4 regions of the Geodermatophilus sp. URMC 64 genome follow, and region 1 is predicted to be linked to each of the others. Evidence: riboswitches for the same ligand, from Rfam matches in the RefSeq annotation. Region 1 holds a riboswitch; each other region holds the start of a gene.
What was found. Region 1 has a riboswitch for cyclic di-AMP ahead of ACWIYF_RS16655 (NlpC/P60 family protein). Riboswitches for the same ligand answer to the same signal wherever they lie in the genome.
Positions count from the first base shown of each region.

Region 2: another riboswitch for cyclic di-AMP. It lies ahead of ACWIYF_RS08905 (C40 family peptidase); the one in region 1 lies ahead of ACWIYF_RS16655 (NlpC/P60 family protein).
Region 3: another riboswitch for cyclic di-AMP. It lies ahead of ACWIYF_RS26450 (transglycosylase family protein); the one in region 1 lies ahead of ACWIYF_RS16655 (NlpC/P60 family protein).
Region 4: another riboswitch for cyclic di-AMP. It lies ahead of ACWIYF_RS12960 (hypothetical protein); the one in region 1 lies ahead of ACWIYF_RS16655 (NlpC/P60 family protein).

Region 1 is NZ_CP199955.1:3,424,475-3,428,010, reverse strand. It holds gene ACWIYF_RS16665 (D-alanyl-D-alanine carboxypeptidase family protein) at 1-1,283, shown strand, start outside; gene ACWIYF_RS16660 (hypothetical protein) at 1,376-1,687, shown strand; cyclic di-AMP (ydaO/yuaA leader) riboswitch at 1,854-2,030, shown strand; gene ACWIYF_RS16655 (NlpC/P60 family protein) at 2,172-3,149, shown strand; gene ACWIYF_RS16650 (M48 family metallopeptidase) at 3,225-3,536, shown strand, end outside.
Region 2 is NZ_CP199955.1:1,798,324-1,801,859, reverse strand. It holds gene ACWIYF_RS08915 (ADP-ribosylglycohydrolase family protein) at 1-799, shown strand, start outside; gene ACWIYF_RS08910 (hypothetical protein) at 796-987, opposite strand; cyclic di-AMP (ydaO/yuaA leader) riboswitch at 1,345-1,478, shown strand; gene ACWIYF_RS08905 (C40 family peptidase) at 1,494-2,006, shown strand; gene ACWIYF_RS08900 (nuclear transport factor 2 family protein) at 2,119-2,523, shown strand; gene ACWIYF_RS08895 (DUF427 domain-containing protein) at 2,518-3,321, opposite strand; gene ACWIYF_RS08890 (OsmC family protein) at 3,355-3,536, opposite strand, start outside.
Region 3 is NZ_CP199955.1:5,386,548-5,390,083, reverse strand. It holds gene ACWIYF_RS26450 (transglycosylase family protein) at 59-1,234, opposite strand; cyclic di-AMP (ydaO/yuaA leader) riboswitch at 1,243-1,411, opposite strand; gene ACWIYF_RS26445 (hypothetical protein) at 1,571-1,720, opposite strand; gene ACWIYF_RS26440 (ABC transporter substrate-binding protein) at 1,947-3,251, opposite strand; gene ACWIYF_RS26435 (branched-chain amino acid ABC transporter permease) at 3,351-3,536, opposite strand, start outside.
Region 4 is NZ_CP199955.1:2,643,446-2,646,981, reverse strand. It holds gene fahA (fumarylacetoacetase) at 1-151, shown strand, start outside; gene ACWIYF_RS12970 (IclR family transcriptional regulator) at 148-828, shown strand; gene ACWIYF_RS12965 (VOC family protein) at 902-1,276, shown strand; gene ACWIYF_RS12960 (hypothetical protein) at 1,283-2,134, opposite strand; cyclic di-AMP (ydaO/yuaA leader) riboswitch at 2,391-2,561, opposite strand; gene ACWIYF_RS12955 (bifunctional 3'-5' exonuclease/DNA polymerase) at 2,718-3,536, opposite strand, start outside.

The DNA.
Region 1 (3,536 bases):
CCGACGTGCTGGCCGCCGCGGAGCAGCAGCGCCAGGCGGCGCTGGCCGACCAGTCCGCCGCGCAGGCCGCGCTGGACGAGGCGAAGCGGCGGGCCGGCGAGGTGCAGGAGCAGATCGACGAGCTCGAGGCGCAGGCCGAGGCGGTGACCGACGACCTGGGCCGGGCCCTCGACGTCGTCGACGACCAGCTCACCCAGCTGCAGCGCGAGCAGCTCGACGTCAACTCGCGGACGGCGGCCAACTGGCGGGTCTACCTCAAGCAGCTGGCCGACGCCGGGATCGTCGCGCCGGCCGCGGCGGCCCTGCGCGACCCCGAGTCCTCACTGCCCCCGGGCCTCGAGCCCGTCGCCTCGCAGGCCGGCGGGGCGCAGCGGGGTGCGGCCCAGATGCCGCGCCAGCCCACCTCGCTGCTGGTGCTGCCCGCCGAGACCCTGAACGCGGTCACGGCCGCGATGGACGCGCTCGGCAAGCCCTACGCCCCCGGCACCGCCGGGCCGGACTCCTGGGCTTGCGGCACGCTCGTCCAGACGGTGTACCGGTCGGCCGGGATCCAGCTGCCGGGCGACCAGGCCGGGCTGTTCGCCGTGACCACGCCGGTCGACCCCGCCGACGTGCTCCCCGGCGACCTGGTCTTCCTCGGCACCGCCGAGTCCGGCCTCGGGCACGTCGGCATCGCCCTGGACCCGCAGACCATGCTGGCCGCCGACGCGCGGGCGGGCGCGGTCGTCGTCCGCAAGCTGCCGGCCGACCAGGTGCTGGGCATCGGCCGGCCGAGCCTCGGCCAGCGCGCGCCGGTCGACGCGCCCGGGCCCACCGGCGGGGCTCTGAAGGTCGAGTGCGGCAACACCGTCTACCCGCCGAGCTACGACGGCGCGCGGGCGTGGGGCGGCTACCCGAACGGGCTGATCCCGCCCAGCGCGATGTGCCCGATCGGCGTCGGCGGGCACCAGCTGCGCTGCGACGCCGCGGCGGCGTGGAAGGCGATGTCCGCGGCGTTCGCCGACGCCTTCGGGTCGCCGATCTGCATCACCGACTCCTACCGCAGCTACGCCAGCCAGGTGAAGCTCTACGGGGAGAAGCCCGCGCTCGCGGCGGTCCCCGGCACCAGCAACCACGGCTGGGGTCTGGCGACCGACCTCTGCGGGGGCATCCAGACGTACGGGACGCCGCAGTACACCTGGATGGTGGCCAACGCCGGCCGGTTCGGCTGGCTGCACCCCACCTGGGCCGATCCCGGCAACGGCCGCGAGGAGCCCTGGCACTGGGAGTACGCGGGCACCTGATCGGCGTCCGTGTCAACCCCCGGACGCGAGAACGCACCGGAATTGTCGGTGGCCCCTCCTACCGTGCGGACGACTCACGGAGGAGAGAAGCGATGCTCATCGACTGCGACACCTGCACCGCCCGCGGCACCGGCTGCGCCGACTGCGTCGTCACCGTGCTGCTCGGCGCGCCCCCCGGCTGGCAGACCGACGACCCGGTGGTCGTGGCGCTGCCCGACCGCGCACCCACCACCGCCCGTGCCGGCGCAGAGCCGGTCGCAGAGGACGTCGTCGTCCCGAGGCCGGGCGTCGTCGTGGACTTCGACGACGTGGAGCGCCGCGCCGTTCGCGCGCTGGCCGACGTCGGCCTGGTGCCCCCGCTGCGCCACCGGTCCGGCGGAGCGAGCGGCCGCCGGATCGGCTGAGCCGGCACGCCTGGCGTCGGACCTGCGGACCTCACGCGGCGCGCCAGTGATGCTGCTCGCAGTGACGATCACGACAATCACAGGGGGGTCGGTTTGTCACAACTGCATCACGCCCGTACGGTGGCCGAGTTCGACCGGGTGGTCGTCGCCCCACCGGGGTGGCCTCGGTCGAGCACCGCCGAATCGTCCGACGGCACGTTCCTGTGCCCGAGGAGGAACCGGGGACCCACCGCAGCACTGGGGTGAATTCAGCGTGCGCCGGCTCGCCGGGGCACGGAGATAGGGCGCCATCTTCCCAGCCCGAACCCGTCAGCTAACTCGGTAGGCGGTAGCTGAGGAAGAAGGAGAGCCGCCGCACGTGGCGACGCCTCGCCCTGCCCTGGGGCATGCACGCGAACGAAACGACAACAGCCATCCCGCCCGCACCCGCCGCTCCGCCTGGCTCCGCTCCGGGCTCCTGGTGGGTGCCACCACGGCGCTGACCGTGACCCTCCTACCCGGCACGGCGACCGCCGAACCCGGCCGGGCCACCACGCCCGAGCAGGCGGCCCAGCTGGTCGCCGACGCCAGCCACCAACTCGAGGTGGTGCAGGAGCGGGTCAACACCGCCCGCGAGGAGCTCGAGCAGCAGCAGGACGCCGCCGAGGCCGCCGACGAGGCCGCCGAGGAGGCGCAGCAGCAGCTCGAGGAGCTCGAGGGGCAGATCCGCGAGATCGCCCGCAGCGCCTACACCACGGGGGGCGACGACGTCACCACCCTCAACGCGCTGCTGACCAGCGACTCGGCCGACGACTTCGTCTCGTCGCTGGGCACGCTGAACGCGATCGCCGGCCACACCAACCAGGTGGTCGACCAGGTCTCGGAGGCGGCCGACGCCGCCGAGGCCGCCCGGGTCGACGCCGACGAGGCCGCCGCCAAGGCGCAGCGGACGCTCGACGGCATCGAGGCCCAGGAAGCCGACCTGAAGTCGCAGATCGCCGACTTCCAGGAGCAGTACGACCGGCTGAGCGCGGCGCAGCGGCAGCAGGTGGCGGAGTCCCACGGTGGCCAGGCGGTCGCCGCGGCGGCGGTCGCCCCGGCGGCCGCACCGGCGCCCGCGGGCGGCGGCAGCGCCGCCGCGCAGACCGCGGTGAACACCGCCCTGGCCCAGGTCGGCGACCCGTACGTGTGGGGCGCGGGCGGTCCGAACAGCTTCGACTGCTCGGGCCTGACTCAGTACGCCTACGCGGCGGCGGGCATCAGCCTGCCGCACTCGAGCAGCATGCAGTCGCGGATGGGCACGCCCGTCTCGCGCTCGGAGCTGCAGCCGGGTGACCTGATCTTCTTCTACAGCCCGGTCAGCCACGTGGCGATGTACATCGGCAACGGGCAGATGGTCCACGCCTCGACCTCCGGCCAGCCGGTCAAGGTCGTGAGCGTCGACGCGATGCCGGGCTACAACAGCGCCCGCCGCATCGGCTGAGACGAGGATCCGGCGAGCGCCGGTGACCCGCACGGGTCACCGGCCCTCGCTGTGCCCGCCCCTAGGATCGACGGCGTGAGCTGGGCGGGGCGGGGGAGTGCCCGCGTCGCGCTGGCCGCGGCGGTCGTCCTGGGCGCCGCGTTCGTGCTGGTGGTGGTCCTCCGCACGCCGTGGACCGTGCTGCCCGCACCGCCGGGCGGCCACGTGCCGGTCGACCCGACCGCGGGCCTGCCGGCGGCCGTCGTCGACCGCGCCGACTCCTTCGCCGCCGCGCTGCGGCCGGCCTCGCTGGCCAACCTGGTCCTCGGCCTGGCGGTGTCCGCGGGGCTGGGGCTGACCCGGCTGGGCAGCCGGCTGGTCCGCGCGGTGGCCGCTCCGCTCGGCGGC
Region 2 (3,536 bases), 1.6 Mb from region 1:
GTCCCGCGTGCAGGCGCTGCCCTGGGCGATCCGGGCCGCGCGAGATGCGCCGTCTCGTGGCCGTGGCGGCCCGGACGGCCACGAGAGCGCGCATCTCGCCGGGACGATGCGCCGGGCGCTGGACGGCGAGGACCCCACGGGACTCCGGCACGCCGGCAGCTTCGCGGAGGTGCTGCGGCGGGCGATCGACGCCGGCGGGGAGACAACGGGTGACGCCGCGGTGGCGGGTGCCCTGGCGGGGGCGACCTTCGGCATGGCCGGCATCCCGATGCGCTGGTCGTCGGTGGTGCACGGTGAGGCCGCGGGCCGGTCCTGGCGGCTCGACGACCTGCAGGAGCTCGCCGCGGCGCTCGACGGGCGGGCCGCGCCGCCGTACGACCCCGGTGTCATCCCGCGGATCGGCCCGCGCGAGGTGCTGCCGGGCATCTGGGCGGGCAACCTCGACGGCGCCCGGTACAGCGACGCGGACTTCGCGGTCATCTCGCTGTGCCGGCTGGGCGAGCCGTTCGGCCACGAGGTGCAGCGCATGGCCTACCTGGCCGACAACGACTACAACACCGAGCTCGACGTCGTCCTCGAGGACGTGCTCGCCGACATGGCGGCCCTGCGCGCCGAGGGACGGCGGCTGCTCGTGCACTGCCACGGCGGCGCGTCGCGGACCGGGCTGGTCCTGCGCGCGTGGCTGCGCCGCACGGAGGGGCTCTCGGCGGACGAGGCGACCGCGCGGGTGGCCGCCACCTGGCCCTACCTCGGGCTGTGGAACGCCAGCTTCACCGCGGCGCTGGAGCGGATGCGCTAACCGGTCGGGCCGGTGGCGTCGGGCATGCCGGGCTTCTTCGCGTCGGCGCCCTCCTCGACGTCGTTGTCCGGCACCCGCGTGACGTCGTCCGACATCGGGCCCTGCGCGGCCCGCGGCGACTGCGCCGGGTTCGCCGTGACCTGCTCCTGGTCCTCGCTGCGGGTTCCGCCCGTCGGTCCCTGGGTCATGGTCGACCTCCTCTTCCGCCGGTTCGATGCCCGCCGCAGCGGCCGGGAAACGGTGCCGGCGCGGGTTCGGCCGAGCACCCCGCGTGGTGCCGTGCCGGTACGCCGGAGTTACGCGCACCGCCCGTTGCGGCCCCCGGGCGGGCGGGCTCCGGCTGGAGGCCGGCGGCCAGGCTCGACGTTCCCGCTGGTCAGGACGGCGAGTCACCCCTGCGCCGGGCGTGTCGGACCCGCGAAACGCGACGCTGACTGGATTCGCCGGGGTCCAAAGACCCTCCTAGCGTTTGCGCGGTCCGGACGGGGCCGCACAACTCCCGAACCTGGGAACCCCCCCGGACGCCGCCGAACCGGGCGGCCGGCCGCGTGCCGGCGCCCGGGCCGGGGACCCACCGCAGTACTGGGGTGAAGCGCGACCGTCATGGGGGCCGGTCGCGCCGGGCGAGTTCCCCAGCCCGAACCCGTCAGCTAACTCGGTAGGCGGCTTCGGAGAACAAGGAGAACCGTCGTCGATGACGACTGCACACACGTCCCTCGCCCGTCGCCTCACCGCTCCCGCCCTGGCCCTCCTGGCCGGTGCCGGGATCGTCCTCTCACCGGGAGTCGCCTCCGCCAACACCGGGGATCCGGGAGGTGGCGGGACCGCCGTCGCAGCCCCGGCCGTCGCTGCCAGCGCCGCCGCCCAGAAGGCGGTCGACACCGCACTCGCCCAGCGGGGTGACCCCTACGTCTGGGGCGGCGCCGGCCCGAACTCCTTCGACTGCTCGGGCCTGACCCAGTTCGCCTACAAGGCGGCGGGGGTCTCCCTGCCGCACTCGTCGCGGATGCAGTCGACCATCGGCACGCCGGTGTCGCTGAACGCGCTGCAGCCCGGTGACCTGGTGTTCTTCTACAGCCCGGTCAGCCACGTCGCGATGTACATCGGCAACGGCCAGATCGTGCACGCGTCGACCGCGGGCCAGCCGGTCAAGGTCGTGGACCTGGCGTACATGCCGGGGGCCGTCGGCGCCCGCCGGCTCGTCTGAGCCGCGCTCCGGTGTCCCGGCCGTGCATCGCGCGGCCGGGGCACCGGAGGCATTGACAGCGCCGGCCCGCGGTGGCTGCCTGGTGGGCGTTCCCACGCACGGGAGGCCCGGCATGAACGCCACGATCAGGCGTCTGCGCGACGCGATGAACGCCCACGACCTCGAGGCCATCGCCGCGCTGTTCGCCCCGGACTACCGGAGCGAGCAGCCGGTGCACCCCAACCGCGGCTTCGGCGGCCGCGACCAGGTCGTCGAGAACTGGGCGCAGATGTTCCGCGGCGTCCCCGACCTGCAGGTCGGCGTCGTCAAGGAGACCACCGACGGGACGACGACCTGGTCGGAGTGGGTGTGGCGCGGCAGCCACGCCGACGGCCGCCCCTTCCTCATGAAGGGCGCGACCGTCATGGGCCTGCGCGACGACGGTCTGATCGCGTGGGCGCGGCTGTACATGGAGCCGGTCGAGCAGGACAGCGCGCCGATCGACCAGGCCGTGCGCCAGCTCTCCGGCACCTCATGACCAGGGCGTGACCGGCCGCTCCTGGGTCTCGCCGTCGACGATCAGGTCGACGTGCTCGTTGCGGAAGCAGATCCGGCCGGCGATCCGCGGGTTCTCCGGGATCGGCGACTCGTAGCTCCAGGCGACGTCCTCGAGCACCCGGTCGCCGACCCGCGCCGACCACCAGCTGGCCACGCCCTTGTACGGGCAGGTCGAGGTCGTCGGGCTGGGGCGCAGCTCGGTGCGGACGTCCTCGGGCGGCAGGTAGTAGCGGACCGGCAGCGACGTCTCGAACAGCAGCAGCGGGCGGGTGCTCTCGGCCAGCAGCTCGCCGTCCACCTCGACGCGGACCTCCCGGGAGCTGGGCACGACGTCCACCCGCTTGTGCGGATCGCGGGCGTGCGCGACCAGCGGCTCGTCCTCCTCGAACCAGGTGAGCGCCGTGCCCCAGGAGAAGGTGACCAGGTTCGCCAGTGGGGCCAGGTGCTCCGGCGGGTCGTGGTGCGTCCAGGCGGCGCGCGCCGCGCGGCGGTCGCCGGCCTGCACGGTCCAGGTGGTCATGCCGTCGTCGTCCGCCGGGTCGACCAGCACGCCGGGCCGGACGTCGTCGGGCGGGAGGAAGTAGGTCGGCAGGAAGGTCCGCGGCAGCGCCTCGGGTCCGTACTGCACGAACAGGACGGCGTGGCGGGAGTCGGCGACGAGCTCGTCGCCGAGCCGGACGCGGATCCACCGCGGCGACGGCTCGACCAGGGGCCACCAGGGGCGCATGCCGGCCAGCGCGGCCAGCCGCTCGCCCATGTCTCGAGGCGGGACGCTCATGCGGGGCAAGGCTCCTCCGGGCGGCGCCGCACCTCAAGAGCCGGCGAGCTGGCCCAGGCGCACGTCGATCTCCGGCACCGCGGCGAAGGTGTTGGACACGTAGCAGACCCGTTTCGCGGGCTCCAGCAGCGGCGTCACCTGGTCGACCGGCGCGCTGGTGCCCACCGTGAGGGTGAGCGAGGAGAACCGCGGGCCGGCGTAGGTGCCGGTCGCGG
Region 3 (3,536 bases), 2.0 Mb from region 1:
CGGGATGCGGGCGGGGCGGTCCGGGGTCGGCGGAAGACCGTTCGGCCTCCCGCGCGGCTCAGCCGCCGTAGTTCACGTGGACGTGGTCCATGTGGTTCTGCGTGGCGCTGCCGCGGTCGGCCATCTGCTTCCAGGCGCCGGTCGGCGAGGTCAGGATCCGCTGCTGCCAGATGACGTACTCGACGCCGAGCTCGTCCCAGTGGGCGAGGTGGTAGGCGACGATCGCGTCACCGAGGGCCGCGTCGCTCATGACCATGTAGTCGATCGCCAGGCCGGACGGGTGGCCGTGCGGGTCCCGCGCGCTGGCCCGGGTGCCGCCGAGGGTGATGGCGTCGGCGCCGGGCACGTTGGAGACGACCGCGTCGGCGGCCGCCTGTGCCTGCGGCTTGATGGCGCCGGCGGTGTTGGTGATCGTCGCGGTGGTCGTGGCCGGTGCGGCGGCGGCCTCCGGCGCGGGGGCGGCGACGGGAGCGGCGGCGGGCGCCACCTCCATGGGCGCCACGGCCGGGGCGGTGACAACGGGAGCGGCGACGACCGGCGCCGCGGCGTCGGTAGCGGCCTCGGGAGCGGCCTGCGCCGAGCCGGAGGTCAGCAGCACCTGGCCCGGGAAGATCAGGTTCGGGTTGCCGCCGATGACGCCGGCGTTGCGCTGGTAGAGCTCGCGCCACGGCTCGCTGTGCGCGGCGGCGATCTTCGCGACCGTGTCGCCGGGCTCGACCGTGTAGTCGCCGGCCGGAGCTCCGTCGCTCGGGGCGGCGGCGGTGTCGGCGGTGTCCTTCTCGGCGGCGTCCTTCTCGGCGGCCGCGTCGGCCGGAGCGGGGGCCGCCGCAGCCGGGGCCGGGGCTGCCTCGGCGGCGGCCGCGGTGGTGCCGTCGGTCAGGCGCTTGCCGCAGGTCGGCCACGCGCCGATGCCCTGCCCGGCGAGCACCTCCTCGGCGATCTGGATCTGCTGGGCGGGGGTCGCCAGGTCGGCGCGGGGGGCGAGGTCGGTGCCACCGAAGGCGGCCCAGGTGGACTGGCTGAACTGCAGGCCGCCGAAGTAGCCGTTGCCGGTGTTGATGCTCCAGTTGCCGCCCGACTCGCACTCGGCGACGCCGGTCCAGTCGTGGGTGGTGGAGGCCTGGGCCGGGGAGCTCAGGACGCCGATGCCGACGACGGTGGCGCCGGCGGCGACGGGGGCGCGGGCGATGACCTTCTTGGTGCGGACGTAGCGGGGCGCGCGGTGCTTGGCCATGGTGTGTGGTGATCTCCGATCACCGCCGGCGAGGTGAGCTGTCGGGTTCGGGCGATCGGTGCCCGGCCGCGGGTCGCGCGGCTTCACCCCGAGGCGCGCGGCCCGAGGCCGTGGCGCGCCGTGGAAAGTGGGTCCCCCACCCCTGCCCTGAACTGTTCGGGATGGCAGCCGGTGGGCAGGGTTTGGCGGACCGGCTCCGCGCTCCTTGTTTGCTGAGCGCAGCCAAAACGCTACGTCCCGTTATGTGCATTGTCGCCGTGATGGACGCCACATCCGGTGCCACCGACCGGGAAACGGCAGGTGACGGCGACACCGCTCGCCGAAATGCGGGTCAGCTCACTGCCGCTGGCGTATCGCGTCGTAGAGCACGTCCTGCAGGTCGGCCGGGTCCTCCGCGGAGTAGGCCGCGCCGCCCGTGGCCTCGGGTATCTGCCGCAGCACGTCGAGGTCGGCGTCCGGCCCCAGCGCCACCCCGATCGCCTTCACCGGCCGCTCCGAGTCCGCCTCGGCGCGCAGTGCCCATGCTCGCTCTCGATCGTGGCGGACGGCGTGCGGGCCTCCGAGGCCGCCGACCCGGACCAGGCGGCCGCCCCCGGAGGGCTGCCCCGTCCGCCGGGGCCGACGTGCCCTCCCCGCTCGTGCGGACGGGCCGCCGGCTCCCGGGTGGGGAGCCGACGGCCCGTCGCGTCGTGCGGTGGTGCGGTACGGCCGGTCAGGCCTCTGGGATCCCGTTCTCCGGCACGTCGCTGGCCTCGCCGTCGGACTCCTCGATCTCGGCGTCGCCGTTGTCGGTGGTCAGGACGCCGGTCTGGTCCTCGCCGACCAGCCCGTTGAGCTGGACGACCTTCACGCCGCTGATGCCGGCGTGCCGGTCGGCGGAGTACCGGAAGGGCGCCAGCCAGGGGCCCTCCCAGTCCTGGCCGTTCTCCTCGATCGCCTCGACCAGGCTGTCGCGGGTCGGGTTCTGCCCGGCCGCGAGCAGCGCCTGCACCACGGTGTAGGCCTGGGCCATGCCGTAGACGCGGAAGTTGGTCAGCTCGCCCTCCTGGCCGGAGGCGTCCCAGATCTCCTGCCACTGCTGCACCCACGGGTCGTCCGGCACGTCCACGCCGTTGAGGTACTCCGTGGTGAACGCCCCGTTGAGCAGGCTGGCGTCGCTGACCTGGCCCTGCGAGAAGTTGGCCAGCAGCGCGCCGACCAGCTGCGGGTCCGAGCCGATGTTCGAGTAGAACCACTGCGGCTTGTAGCCCAGGCGCAGCGCGGTCAGCTGCGCGATCGCCGTGTAGCTGGGCACGTTGAAACCGACGACGAAGTCGGCGCCGGCGGCCTGCAGTGCGGCGATCTGCGCGGTGATGTCGGTGTTGCCGGGGACGTAGGTCTGCACGTCGACGATCTGGGCGTCGAGGTACTGGCGGACGCCCTTCTCGCCGTCCTCGCCGAGGTCGTCGGCCTGCAGGAACAGCCCCACCTTCGCATCCGGGAAGTTCTCGGCGATGTAGTTGCCGATGATCTTGCCCTCGATCTCGTAGTCCGGCTGCCAGCCGAACGTGTACGGGTTCTCCTCCGGGTTGTCCCAGAGCAGCGAGCCGGAGGAGACGAACAGGTCGGGCACCTGTTCGCCGTTGAGGAAGTCGAGGACGGCGCTGTGCGTGGGCGTGCCGAGGCCACCCGCGATCGCGAAGACCTCCTCCTCGAGGACGAGCTCGTTGACCACCGACGCGGTGTTGGTCGGGTTGTAGCCGTCGTCCCGGTAGACGTACTCGATCTGCCGCCCGTTGACGCCGCCGTTCTCGTTGACCCAGTCGAAGTACGCCTGGACGCCGGTCGGGATCTCGCTGTAGCCGGGCGCCGCGACACCGGTCAGCGGGTAGTGGGCGCCGATCTTGATGCTGTCCTCGGTGATGCCGATGTCCGAGGCCTCGTTGGCCCCGCCGGTGTCGTCACCGCTGTCGCGGCTCTCGCCCGCGCCGCAGGCGGCGAGGGCGGAGGCAACGGTGGCCGCGGTCAGGAATGACACGAGGCGCCGTGAGGATGTGCGCAATTGTTCTCCTCTGTGCGATCCGGGCACCGCTGCCCGGAGGTCTGGAATGGCGGAGCGGAGGACGGCCGAGGGCCCTCACCCCCTGCCGGCGCGCGCACCGGCGCGCTTCGCCCGTGCCGACAGCCAGCGCAGCCGGATGGTCCCGACCAGGCCGGCGGGGGCGAAGAGCATGACGACGATCAGCACGATCCCGTAGACCAGCGGGGACAGCTGCGCGGCCTCGGTGTCGCTGAGGTTCAGACTCGATCCCGTGTTGCGGGC
Region 4 (3,536 bases), 780 kb from region 1:
CGGGCAGGAGCCGGTGACGCTGTCCGACGGCTCGACGCACACCTTCCTCGAGGACGGCGACGTCGTCACGATCACCGCCACCGCTCCCGGCAGGGACGGAGCACGCCTCGCGTTCGGTGAGGTCACCGGCCGGATCGAGGCGGCGCGATGACCGAGAGCGCACCGCAGTCCCAGACGCTCGACCGCGGCCTGCGGATCCTCGAGCACCTCGCGAGCGTGAGCGCGCCGCAGCCGATCGTGGAGATCGCCTCCTCCGTCGGTCTGCACCGCTCGATCGCCTACCGGCTGCTGCGGACGCTGGAGGACCACCAGCTCGTCGAGCGGGACCCCGCCGGGCACTACTGGCTCGGCCTCGGCATCGCCGCGCTCGGCCGGGGCGTGCGGACCGACCTGCAGGCCGCGGCGCTCCCCCGGCTCAACGCCCTGGTCGCCGACCTGGGCATGACCGCCTTCCTCGTCATCCGCTCCGGCGACGAGGCGGTGACCGTCGCGAGCGTGGAGCCGCAGGACACCGCGGCGCACGTCGTCTACCGGCCCGGCACCCGGCACCCGGTGGGCCGCGGCGCCCCCGGTCTCGCGCTGCTGATGCCCGAGCCGCCGTCCCCGGACGACCGGGAGGCGCTGCGGGAGGCCCGGCGGGTCGGCTGGGCGAGCTCCCACGGCGAGGTGATCGCCGGGCTGCGCTCCGTCGCCGCCCCGGTGCTCGGCCCCGACGGCGGGGCCCGCGCCGCGCTGGCGGTCGTGTTCGTGGACGAGAACGCCGACGTCGCGAAGGTCGGGTCCGCGGTGTCCGAGGCGGCGGCGAAGGTGGCCGCCGCCGTCCGCTGAGCCGACCGCTCCCGGAACGGCCCCGGACGTGCTTGGCTGCTCGCCGTCGCACGGCCGTCGGAGGGAGCCGCAGATGCCCGTCCAGCTCAACCACACCATCGTCGCCGCCCGCGACCGGCACGAGTCGGCCGCCTTCCTCGCCGACCTGCTGGGCCGCAAGCCGCCGACCGACTTCGGCCCGTTCGCGGTCGTCGAGCTCGACAACGGCGTCTCGCTCGACTTCCAGGACGACGAGGTCGCCCAGCCGCGGCACTACGCGTTCCTGGTCTCCGAGGAGGAGTTCGACGAGATCTTCGGGCGGATCCGGGCCCGCGGCCTGGACCACTGGGCCGATCCGTTCGAGCGGCACCCGGGCGAGATCAACACCAACGACGGCGGCCGGGGCGTGTACTGGAAGGACCCGAACGGCCACATGCTGGAGATCATCACGCGGCCGTACGGGGGCTGACCCGTCCTAGCGGTAGTTCACGTGGACGTGGTCCATGTGGTTGGCCGTGGCGCTCCCCCGGTCGGACATGCCCTCCCAGGAGCCGCCCGGCGACTGCAGGATCCGCTGCCGGTAGATGAGGTACTCCACGCCCAGCTCGTCCCAGTGGTCGATGTGGTACTGGACGATCGCGTTCCCGAGGGCGGTGTCGGACAGCACCATGTAGTCCAGCGCCAGACCGGACGGGTGCCCGTGCGGGTCGGTCGCGCTGGGCCGGGTGCCGCCGAGGGTGATGTCGCCGGCGCCGGGCACGTTGGAGACGACCGCGTTCGCCGCGGCCTGCACCTGCGGCTTCACGCTGCCCGCGGTGTTGGAGATGTGCGCGGTCGCGGTGACCGCGGTCCCGGCGACCTCCTGGGCCGGCTCCGGGGCGATGGCCGGGGCAGCGGCGGCCCGGGCCTGGGCCTGGGCCTCGGCGGCGGCCTTGGCCTTGGCCTCCGCCTCGGCGCGGGCCTTGGCCTCGGCCTCGGCCTTCTGCCGGTCGAGCTCGGCCTGGTCGGCGGCCGCCTGCGCCTGCTGCGCGGCGGTCTGCTCGGCCTCGCGGGTGCTGCGGCTGGCGGCGAGGTCCTCGAGCGGCTGCAGGTCCTCGGCGGGGGCGACCGCGCCCGACTGGGCGCTCAGGCCGAGTTCCTGGGCGACGCTGACCGACTCCGACGTCCCGGCCTCGGCCTGGGCGGCCGGGTCGGCGCCGAACAGGACGTTGACCATGAGCGCGCCGGCCGTGGCGACGCCCAGGTACAGCCCGGGACGGCGGACGGCGGCGGGCGGGAGCCGGCGCGCGCGGCGGGCCCGGCCGGAGGTGGTGGTGCGGGTGTCCATGGGGAGGGGTGCTCCGAGAGGTACGGGCGCAGCGGCGCAGGGGCGCACTGCGAGGGGATGCGGGCAGGGCGGCGCGGGCGCACCAGGAAGCGGCTGGTCAGCCGGTCGAGCGAGGGTGCTCGGGGTGGTGGGCCTGCGCGGGCGGCGTCAAGGGGGGCCGCCGACGATCAGATCCGCGGGCGCACCCGGATCCGGCGGTACCGGGCCGTGCGGGGTCGGGCAGCAGGGCAAGCGCGCACCATCGGGGCGGCTCTCCGTTTCTTCCGTCAGCCGCCTACCGAGTTAGCTGACGGGTTCGGGCGGGAAGCAGCCCTACCGCCGGTGGACGCAGAGCGACCACGGGCAGGATTCACCCCAGTACTGCGGTGGGTCCCCGGCTCGCCCGTTGCTCGTGGCCGAACGGTGGGCGACTCGGCGGCGTCCGCTCGGACTCCCCGGGTGGGGACGTGATGACCGACCGGACCTCTTCACCGTAGAGCCGTTATGCAGTCGTGACAATCAGGGGCCGTCGATTCGTCGGGTGATGCACGTCGCGGCTTACCGCCTTGACGGCGGAAGCGTGCTACGGCCTGCCGATCCGGGGTCAGCCGGCGTCGGCCCACGACGCGACGACGGCGACGTCGAGCGGGAAGTCGACCGGGAAGTCGCCGAACAGCAGCCGGCCGGCCGTCGCCGCGGCGCCGCGGACCGCGTCGACGACGTCCGGCGCCAGGTGCTCGGGCGTGTGGACGACGACCTCGTCGTGCAGGAAGAACACCAGGTGCGGCCGCTCCTCGACCCGGCCGGCGCCGCCGAGCCGCCACAGCCGGTTGCGCAGGTCGGCCAGCCAGCACAGGGCCCACTCCGCCGCCGTCCCCTGGACGACGAAGTTGCGGGTGAACCGCCCCCACGCGCGGCGGGAGCGGTCCCGCTCCTCCCGGGAGCCGCCCTCGTCGGGCGGTTCCCCGAGCTCGACGGCGCGCTCGGCCCACCCACCGGTCGGCGCCGGCGACCCCCGGCCGAGCAGGGTGTGCACCACCGCGCCGCGCTCCCCCGCCCGGGCGGCCTCCTCCACCAGCCCGATCGCCCGCGGGTACCGGCGGGCCAGCCGCGGCATCATCCGGCCGCTCTCGCCCCGGGTGCCGCCGTACATGGCCCCCAGCACGCCGAGCTTCGCCTCCGCGCGCGAGGCGACGGCGCCGGCGGCCACCATGCCCTCGTACAGGTCGGTGGAGCGCGCTGCCTCGGCCAGCGCCGCATCCGCGCTCATACCGGCGAGCACCCGCGGCTCCAGCTGGGCGACGTCCGCGACCACGAACCGCCAGCCGTCGTCCGCGATCGCCGCCGGGCGCACCTGGATCGGCACCGACAGCGCTCCCCCGCCGTTGGACGCCCACCGCCCGGTCACCACGCCGCCCGGCAC